3 regions of the Janthinobacterium sp. BJB401 genome follow, and region 2 is predicted to be linked to each of the others. Evidence: predicted binding sites of a transcription regulator. Region 2 holds the regulator's gene; each other region holds the start of a gene.
The links. The regulator NrdR, encoded in region 2, represses ribonucleotide reductase genes. The targets are predictions, from matches to a motif close to CACNANATNTNGTG.
Positions count from the first base shown of each region.

Region 1: HWE17_RS00525 (ribonucleoside-diphosphate reductase subunit alpha) is a predicted target of NrdR. The motif match lies at 1,585-1,598, and genes of this name have one in related genera.
Region 3: HWE17_RS21890 (ribonucleoside triphosphate reductase) is a predicted target of NrdR. The motif match lies at 1,417-1,430, and genes of this name have one in related genera.

Region 1 covers NZ_JABXFH010000001.1:122,409-125,685, forward strand. The annotation lists gene HWE17_RS00515 (sigma 54-interacting transcriptional regulator) at 1-882, shown strand, start outside; gene ampD (1,6-anhydro-N-acetylmuramyl-L-alanine amidase AmpD) at 860-1,471, shown strand; gene HWE17_RS00525 (ribonucleoside-diphosphate reductase subunit alpha) at 1,864-3,277, shown strand, end outside.
Region 2 covers NZ_JABXFH010000021.1:8,528-11,804, forward strand. The annotation lists gene HWE17_RS15045 (PilW family protein) at 1-374, opposite strand, end outside; gene pilV (type IV pilus modification protein PilV) at 371-940, opposite strand; gene nrdR (transcriptional regulator NrdR) at 1,156-1,617, opposite strand; gene glyA (serine hydroxymethyltransferase) at 1,761-3,008, opposite strand; ZMP/ZTP riboswitch at 3,120-3,244, opposite strand.
Region 3 covers NZ_JABXFH010000041.1:18,086-21,362, forward strand. The annotation lists gene HWE17_RS21880 (peptidase U32 family protein) at 1-776, opposite strand, end outside; gene HWE17_RS21885 (hypothetical protein) at 942-1,358, shown strand; gene HWE17_RS21890 (ribonucleoside triphosphate reductase) at 1,477-3,225, shown strand; gene nrdD (anaerobic ribonucleoside-triphosphate reductase) at 3,222-3,277, shown strand, end outside.

The sequences.
Region 1 (3,277 bases), on a different contig from region 2:
GGCGCGCGCGCCAGCTTCCCGTTTATCGCCGTCAATTGCGGCGCCATTCCCGAAGCGCTGATGGAAGCGGAATTCTTCGGTTGCCGGCCGGGCGCCTATACGGGTGCGCTGCACGAGCGCCAGGGTTTGTTCCAGGCGGCCCATGGCGGCAGCTTGCTGCTTGACGAAGTCGACGACCTGCCGCTGGCCATGCAGGTAAAACTGCTGCGCGTGCTGCAGGAGCGCCGTGTGCGCAAGCTGGGCGGCAGCAGCGACGAAGCCGTCGACGTGCGCATTCTGTGCGCCAGCCAGCATGGCCTGGCGCGCGGCGTGGCCGCCGGCACGTTTCGCCAGGACCTGTTTTACCGTCTGCATGTGATCGAGCTGGCGCTGCCGCCGCTGCGCGAGCGGCGCGGCGATCTGCAGGTATTATGTGAGGTGATCCTCGCGCGCCTGTCGCCACGCCGGACAGTGAGCCTGGCGCCGCCGGTGCTGGCGGCCTTGGCCGCGTATGCGTTTCCCGGCAATGTGCGCGAACTGGAAAACGTGCTGGAGCGGGCACTGGCCTTTGCCGACGGCGGCGTGATCGCGCTTGACGGACTGGCCTTGCCGTCCGTTGCTGGCAGCATGCCCTTGCAGGCGGCGCCGGCACTGCCGGCCTTGCCGGAACGGCAACTGTGCCTGCCCGGCATGGCGGCGCATGGCGTGGCCCCCGTCCTGCCGCTGGACGTGTATTTGCGCCAGGCCGAGCGCGACATGATCATGCTGGCGCTGGTGCAGGCGCGCTACCACCGCGCACGGGCGGCGCGCCAGCTGGGCCTGAGCGTGCGCCAGTTGCGTTACCGCATGCAGAAATTGACGATACAGGAAAGCCTACTTGATGCGCGCATGGACGATAGATGAAGACGGCTGGTGCGATGGCGCGCTGCGCTACGACTCGCCGCACCACGACGCGCGCCCGGACGGGGTGCAAGTCGACTTGCTGGTGATCCATAACATCAGCTTGCCGGGCGGCCACTTCGGCGGGCCGCATGTGTCGGACTTGTTTACGGGCCGGGTAGATTATAATGCCGATCCTTCTTTCGCCGACCTGCGTGGCTTGCAGGTGTCGGCGCACTTTTTTGTGCGGCGCGATGGTGCGCTGCTGCAATATGTTTCTGCTGATCAACGTGCCTGGCATGCGGGCGCTTCCACCTTCGAAGGACGCCCGCAGTGCAATGGCTATTCCATCGGTATCGAAATGGAAGGCGCGGACGATGTACCCTTCCAGCGGCGCCAATACCATGTGCTGGCGGCGCTGACGGCGGCGCTGGTGGCGCGCTACGGCTTGTCGCAGGTGCGCGGCCACGAGCATATCGCGCCGGGGAGGAAGACGGATCCGGGGCCATTTTTCGACTGGTCTTTTTACCAAGAGTGCTGGCTGGAAACCTTGCGCGGGCAGCCTGCGTTAGCGCTTACTTCGCGGGGATTGGGCTTTCCATCCATACCCTGAAAAGTCAACCGAAATCGTATATGAAAATACAAAAAATTACGCCGACGGATGCCGGAAAACTATTGCATCGCCCTTCGATGGGCACTACAATTAGTGCAGAAGTTGGACGTAAAGACTATATGTAGTGCCATCACAGACGTTTTCAGAATTATTGTCAAAGCTACCCGGATTGCTGATAAAGCACTGGAACTGGCGGTTCACCACCCTTGATCGTGTTTCGCGCCAGCCGGGCAGTGCGGTGTGGCGAGATGGATTCTGACACTGTTTTATGCATTATTAATTTACTATTTAGCAACAAATACCTGAGGAAACCCTGACCATCGGGCGTTCTATTCAACAACACACGCGGCAGCAAAACTGCAGGCTGACTTTAGCTGACAACGGGAGCTTCAATGCAATCACCACAAGATATTTCCATCCATCCAACGCCAGTATCGCCAGCGCCAGGCGCGGCCAACAGCGTGGCGAGCACGGGCGCGGCATTGGGCGACTATCGCATCATCCGCCGCAACGGCGCGGTGGTGGCATTTGAGCCTTCGAAGATCGCCATCGCCATGACCAAGGCGTTTTTGGCCGTTAACGGCGGCCAGGGTGCAGCCTCGGCACGCATCCGCGAACTGGTGGAACAGCTGACCGACGGCGTCGTCGCCGCGCTGGTGCGCCGCCATCCGGGCGGCGGCACCTTCCATATCGAAGACGTGCAAGACCAGGTGGAACTGTCGCTGATGCGTTCGGGCGAGCACGACGTGGCGCGTGCCTACGTGCTGTACCGCGCCAAGCACATGGAAGAGCGCCGCCTGCAGAAGGAAGCGCTGGGCGCTTCCGCGCAAGTGACCGCGCCCCAGCTGAACGTCACCGACAACGGCGTGCGCCGCCTGCTGGACATGCAGGAAGTGCGCGACCTGATCAACGCCGCCTGCGCCGGCCTGGAAAAGCACGTCGATGCCGACGCCATCCTGGCGGAAACGGTGAAAAACCTGTACGACGGCGTGCCCGTCGAAGAGCTGCACAAATCGGCCATCCTGGCGGCGCGCGCGCTGATGGAAAAAGACCCGGCCTACAGTCAGGTCACGGCCCGCATCCTGCTGCACACGGTGCGCAAGGAAGTGTTCGGTAAGGAAGTGCCGCAAGCGGCCGCTGCCGCCGAATACCTGACGTATTTCCCGCAATACATCGCCAAGGGTATCGCCGCCGAGCTGCTGAACCCGGTACTCGCCAGTTTCGACCTGGAGCGCCTGGCCAAAGCCATCGTGGCCGACCGCGACTTGCAGTTCGGCTACATCGGCCTGCAAACCCTGTACGACCGCTACTTCCTGCACATCCAGGACGTGCGCATCGAAATGCCGCAGGCGTTCTACATGCGCGTGGCCATGGGCCTGGCGCTGAACGAAGCGGACCGCGAAGCGCGCGCCATCGAGTTCTACAGCCTGCTGTCCTCGTTCGACTTCATGAGCTCGACCCCGACCCTGTTCAACTCGGGCACCCTGCGCTCGCAGCTGTCGTCGTGCTACCTGAGCACCGTCTCGGATGACCTGGAAGGCATCTACGACGCCATCAAGGACAACGCATTGCTGGCCAAGTTCGCCGGCGGCCTGGGCAACGACTGGACGCCAGTGCGCGCCCTGGGCGCCCACATCAAGGGCACCAACGGCAAGTCGCAAGGCGTGGTGCCGTTCCTGAAAGTGGTCAACGACACGGCCGTGGCAGTCAACCAGGGCGGCAAGCGCAAGGGCGCCGTCTGCGCCTACCTGGAAACCTGGCACATGGACATCGAGGAATTCCTCGACCTGCGCAAGAACACGGGCG
Region 2 (3,277 bases):
CCGTAATAGCGCAGGGCCAGCACGTCGCTGCCATGCAGGGCGCCGGGCAAAGCGCCACTGATGCCCTCGCTGTTCTTGCCCAGGCTGCGCGCGTCGAGTCCGGCGACGTTGGCGCTGTCGAAATCGGCATGGGCGACGGGCGCGGCGCTGCTGTCCCAGTTCACGTACGCCGTCTGGCGCACGGCGCGGGCGATGGTGTCGAGCGCATAGCGGCCGTTGTCGTCGAGGCGCGCGCTGGCGGACTGGTCGCCATAACTGCCGCTGGCCGCCAGCAGCACGCTACTGGCGGCCAGCATCAGCAGCGCGCCCAGCGACAGGGACACCAGCAATTCGACCAGGCTCATGCCACGATGCCGGTGCAGGACAGTATTCATGCGCCGCCTCCGCCCAGCTGGAATGCCAGTCTGGGCAGCGACTCGCCTGCTGCATTCTCGGCGGGCGAGCCATCGGGCAGGCGGGCGCGCCAATCCAACTTGATGACGATGGGTGCGCCCTTGCCGCCGCTGCAGGCCCACTGCAAGCCTTGGGCGGCGGCATCCCACGCGGAAGTGTCACGGCAAATGCGCAGGCGCGCGCCGGGCAAGGCCGCATGCAGCCGCTGCTGCCATTCGGCGATGTCGAATTGCGCCAGTTCGGCCGCGCTGCAGACGGCAACGCCAAAGCAGTCGGGCGCACCGCCGCCCGCTTCCGCGCCGTCCGCCGCCGCGTAGGCCACGTTCAGGTAGGGGTTGCCCGTATCCGGGCCATGCATGAGCACGCTGTTTGCGCGCATGCGCTCGGCCATGCCGGCCGCCAGTTGCACCCCTGCCGACAACAGCGCCGACTCATGGCGCGCGCGCAGGGAGTTCAGTTGCAGGATGCTGGCACCGAGCAGGCCCAGCGCCAACAGCAGCAGCGACACCAGCACCTCGACGAGGCTGCTGCCACCCGCAGGAAACATAGTGCGACCGCCCTTGCCCATGCGCTACTCCCTTCCGCAGACAGAGTCGCAGGAACAGGCGGCCCAGCTACAAGATAGGCGTGCGCAAAAAGCCGGGTCTGCGCTAGCGCAAACAGCACGGCGATAAGGTGAGAAGAACAGCGTTGGTGTTGATCAGGCCGCTTGCCAGGCGAACCTGGGCGTGGTGAGCAAGAAGGCGAGCAAGAAGCCGAAGGTCAGGGCTTGCGCGCCTGCCCCACTTCGGCGATGGCATCCTGGAATTCGGCCAGGTCTTCGAAGTTCTTGTAGACGGAGGCGAAGCGGATGTAGGCGATCTTGTCCAGGCGCTTCAGTTCCTGCATGACGAGTTCGCCGATATAGCCGGAATCGACTTCGCGCAAGCCGCTGGTGAGCAGTTTTTCCTGGATGGACGCGATGGCCGTATCCACGGAGGCGGCCGCGACGGGACGCTTGCGCAAGGCCAGCATCAAACTGCCGCGCAACTTATCCGCAGCGAACTCCGTCCGGCTGCCATTCTTTTTGACGACGGCCGGCATGATAAGTTCAATGCGCTCGTAAGTCGTAAAACGCTTGTCGCATTTGCCGCAGCGGCGGCGGCGCCGAATGGCATCCCCTTCCTCCGATACGCGCGTATCGAGAACCTGGGTGTCGCCGTGCTGGCAAAATGGACATTTCATGGGCTGGCTACAACTTTATAGTAATAATTACGGGAAATCGCCGCTCTTGTACAAAGGGCGCCCGAATCACTCCGGGCGCCCTTGGGCACGAAGGAATGTGTCATACAGAATCTTACTCCGTATGACACATTCTGGACAAATAATTATGCAGCGTACACAGGGTGCGCGTCGGCCAGCACTTTCACGGCCGCTTTCACGCGCTCGATGGTGGCGGCGTCATGCGGATTGTCCAGCACGTCGGCGATCAGGTTGCCCACTTCTTCCGCTTGCGCTTCCTTGAAACCACGCGTCGTCATCGCCGGGCTGCCCAGGCGGATGCCCGAGGTGACGAAAGGTTTTTGCGGGTCGTTCGGGATGCCGTTCTTGTTGCAGGTGATGTGCGCGGAACCGAGGATGGCTTCGGCTTCCTTGCCCGTCAGGTTCTTGGCACGCAGGTCGACCAGCATGACGTGCGATTCGGTGCCGCCGGAAACAATGCGCAGGCCGCGCTTGATCAGGGTTTTCGCCAGCACGTCGGCGTTCTTGATCACTTGCTTCTGGTATTCGACGAATTCAGGGCTCAGCGCTTCCTTGAAGGCAACAGCCTTGCCGGCGATCACGTGCATCAGCGGGCCGCCCTGGATGCCAGGGAAGATGGCCGAGTTGATGGCTTTTTCGTGTTCGGCCTTCATCAGGATGATGCCGCCGCGCGGGCCGCGCAACGATTTGTGCGTGGTCGAGGTGACGAAGTCGGCGAACGGCACCGGGTTCGGGTACAGGCCAGCGGCGATCAGACCGGCGTAGTGGGCCATGTCGACCATGAAATAGGCGCCAACTTCCTTGGCGATCTTGCCGAAGCGTTCGAAGTCGATCTTTTTCGAGAACGCGGACGCGCCGGCGATGATCAGTTTTGGCTTGCGTTCGCGGGCCAGGCGTTCCATCGCCTCGTAGTCAATGTCTTCTTCCGCCGTCAAGCCGTAGGAGACGACGTCAAACCATTTGCCGGACATGTTCAGCGGCATGCCGTGGGTCAGGTGGCCGCCTTCGGCCAGCGACATACCCATGATCAGGTCGCCTGGTTTCAACATGGCGAAGAACACGCCCTGGTTCGCCTGCGAGCCGGAGTTCGGCTGCACATTCGCGCATTCGGCGCCGAACAGCTGTTTCACGCGGTCGATGGCCAGTTGCTCGGCCACGTCGACGTATTCGCAGCCACCGTAGTAGCGCTTGCCTGGGTAGCCTTCGGCGTATTTGTTCGTCAGCTGCGAGCCTTGCGCTTCCATTACGGCTGGCGACGTGTAGTTCTCCGACGCGATCAGTTCGATATGGTCGTGCTGGCGCGTATTCTCTTTTTGAATGACGGCGAACAATTCAGGATCGACGTTGGCGAGGTTGTGATCTTTTGCAAACATGTAAAAACTCCAAGTATGAGGGTGCTTGTACTGGCAGGTTGGATCGAATGAGGGGAGCCGGCGTTAAGTGAATAACAACATTGGACAGGCAGCCTCTTCGTGCTTTTCCATAGTGGCTACCCAGGCGAACGGCTGATGAAAAATCTCACGTTTCCCGGTGGATGCCCACCTTTCGCCGGTTTGCCGATCGCCATTCATGGAGATCGCCCGACTTTTCGCCAGTCACGTGAGACGTAATGGAAGCCAAATTGTAAGTTAAGTGCCCAAAT
Region 3 (3,277 bases), on a different contig from region 2:
ATGGCGTAATACTCTTCGTCATTGACTTCGAAACGTCCCTTGCACAGGGTCGGATAGCTGGCGTTTTCGCCCGGTGCATAGCGGTCGATCAGCACGCCGTTCAGGCGCGATTCCAGGCCGTTCGGCGTTTCCAGCCAGCGCACGGATTTCGCCGGCGAGCACACGCCGTGCGTGTTCGGCGCCTCGCCCGTCGCATACGACGACAGCGCGCAGCGCCCTTCGACCATCACGCACAGGCTGCCAAAACCGAAGACTTCGATCTCGACTTCCGTCTTGCTGATCAACTGTTCCACCTGCGCCATCGACAGCACGCGCGGCAGCACGGCGCGGGCGATGCCGAAGTGTTCATGGTAAAAATTGATGGCTTCGTAGTTGGTGGCCGAGCCTTGCACGGACAGGTGCAAACGCAGCTGCGGGTGGTGCTGGGCCGCATACGCCATCAGGCCCGGATCGGCCACGATCATGGCGTCGATGCCGGCCTGCGCGGCGCGGTCGATGGCGCTGCGCCACACGGCCCAGTTGTGCGGCTGCGGATAGGTGTTCAGCGCCAGCAGCACCTTGCGTCCATATTGATGGGCGTAGCGCACGCCCTCGGCGATGGCCTTCTCGTCGAAATTGAGGCCGGCGAAATTGCGCGCATTGGTGGCGTCGCGAAAACCCAGATAGACGGTATCGGCGCCATTGTCGATGGCCGCTTTCAGGGCAGGCAGGCTGCCGGCGGGGCAGACCAGTTCCAGCGGTCCGGCCACGCGGGTGGCGGTGGTTGAATCAAGCATCATGATATTCACAGTCCTGTATCGGCTCAGGGTGCAGACTATAGCCCCGCCCATGCCGCCCAGTCCTTGACGCAGGTGAAGGAATGCATGCATGGCTGGCGCGCGTTCAACTTGCTTGACCTGGCTGTAAAATGCCCCACTTTTCACCCTCGTCGATTGACCGCCATGACCCGCAAACCGCTGCTGATTTTCCTGCTCACCCTGTTCCTCACCGCGCTGCAAGTGCAGTGGGCCGGCCCGGCCGATGGCTATGACGCAAACACCATCTCCGTGCTGTCGCCCGAAGTGCTGGGCGCGTATCCGGGCGTGCTGCTGCTGTTCCTGCTGGCCGTGTTCGCGCGCCGCCAACTGCCGCTGCTGCGTCAGGCCGCCATCTGCACGGGCCTGCTGGCCGTCTACTGGCTGCTGGCGAATTACGTCACGTTCGACGCACGCGTGGCCAGCTGGAGCACCTACTCGCCGCTGGAAATCTGGGCACACGTGCTGCCCGCCTCCGTCGCCAGCATCGCCGCCTGCGGCGTCGCATTCTTTTGCGCGAGCTGGCTGATCCTGCGCGAAACGCGCTGGAACAAAACCGGCTGAGGTGGTTTTTTCACCTGCATCAAGGATTCGTCACGCAACTGCACGCACCCTTTGACGCCACTATATTTAGTTATTAATCTCCATAAAAACACCGCATGTTGTGTTTATTGGAGGTTTCATGACGACAAATGCAGTTTCCCCCACACGCGGCCAGGTCGATGTCGCCGCGTCCATCAATGAATACCTGGACCGGCGCGACTGGCGTGTCAACGCCAACGCCAACCAGGGCTACTCGCTGGGCGGCCTGATACTCAATGTGTCGGGCAAGGTCATCGCCAACTACTGGCTGGACCAGGTGTATCCGCCGGAAGTGGGCGCAGCGCACCGCGAAGCGGCGCTGCACATCCACGACCTCGACATGCTGGCCGGCTATTGCGCCGGCTGGTCGCTGCGCACCTTGCTGCACGAAGGCTTGAATGGCGTGCCGGGCAAGATCGAATCGGGCCCGCCGAAGCACATGTCGAGCGCCATCGGCCAGATCGTCAACTTCCTCGGCACCCTGCAAAACGAGTGGGCCGGCGCGCAGGCGTTCAGCTCCTTCGACACCTACATGGCGCCCTACATCCGCAAGGACAGCCTGCGCTACGAAGACGTGCGCCAATACATGCAGGAGCTGATCTTCAACCTCAACGTGCCATCACGCTGGGGCACGCAGACGCCGTTCACCAACCTCACGTTCGACTGGGTCTGCCCGGACGATTTGCGCGAACAGATTCCCGTCATCGCCGGCCAGGAGATGGACTTCAGCTATGGCGAGCTGCAGGCCGAGATGGACATGATCAACCGCGCCTACATCGAGATCATGATGGCGGGCGACGCCAAGGGCCGGGTCTTCACCTTCCCCATCCCCACCTACAACATCACCGAGGATTTCGACTGGCATAGCGAAAACGCGGAACGCCTGTTCGAGATGACGGCCCGCTACGGCCTGCCCTACTTCCAGAACTTCATCAATTCGGAACTCAAGCCGAACATGATCCGCTCCATGTGCTGCCGCTTGCAGCTGGACTTGCGCGAACTGCTCAAAAGGGGCAATGGCCTGTTCGGTTCCGCCGAGCAGACCGGCTCCCTGGGCGTGGTGACGATCAACTGCGCGCGCCTGGGCCACTTGTGGCGCGGCGACGAGCCTGCGTTGCTGGCCGACCTGGACCGCCTGCTGGAGCTGGGCAAGACCAGCCTGGAAATCAAGCGCCGCACCATCGAGGAACTGATGCAGCAAGGCCTGTTCCCGTACACGAAACGCTACCTGGGCACCTTGCGCAATCACTTTTCCACCCTGGGCGTAAACGGCATCAACGAGATGATCCGCAATTTCAGCGGCGATGCTTACGACATCACGTCCGCCGAGGGCCATGCGCTGGCGATACGCCTGCTCGACCACGTGCGCGCCCGCATGGTGCAATTCCAGGAAGAGACGGGCCATATGTACAACCTGGAAGCGACGCCGGCCGAAGGCACGACGTACCGCTTCGCCCGCGAAGACCGCAAGCGCTATCCCGCCATCCTGCAGGCGGGAACAAGCGACAACCCGTATTACACGAATTCATCGCAGCTGCCCGTCGGCCATACGGACGATCCGTTCGAGGCGCTGGAATTGCAGGACGCGCTGCAGCGCAAGTACACGGGCGGCACGGTGCTACACCTGTACATGACGGAAGCGCTGTCGGACGCCAACGCCTGCCGCGAGCTGGTCAAACGCGCGCTGAGCCGCTTTTCGCTGCCCTACATCACCGTCACGCCCACGTTTTCCATCTGCCCGCGCCACGGCTACCTGGCCGGCAAACATGAATTCTGTCCCACCTGCGACGCGGAACTGATCGCCCGCAAGCAGTCCGATCTCGCTCACCCACTCAAGGAAACGCCATGAACGCACGTCCCGACTTCACTCCCGCCATCACCCTGCTCGACACCGAACGCCA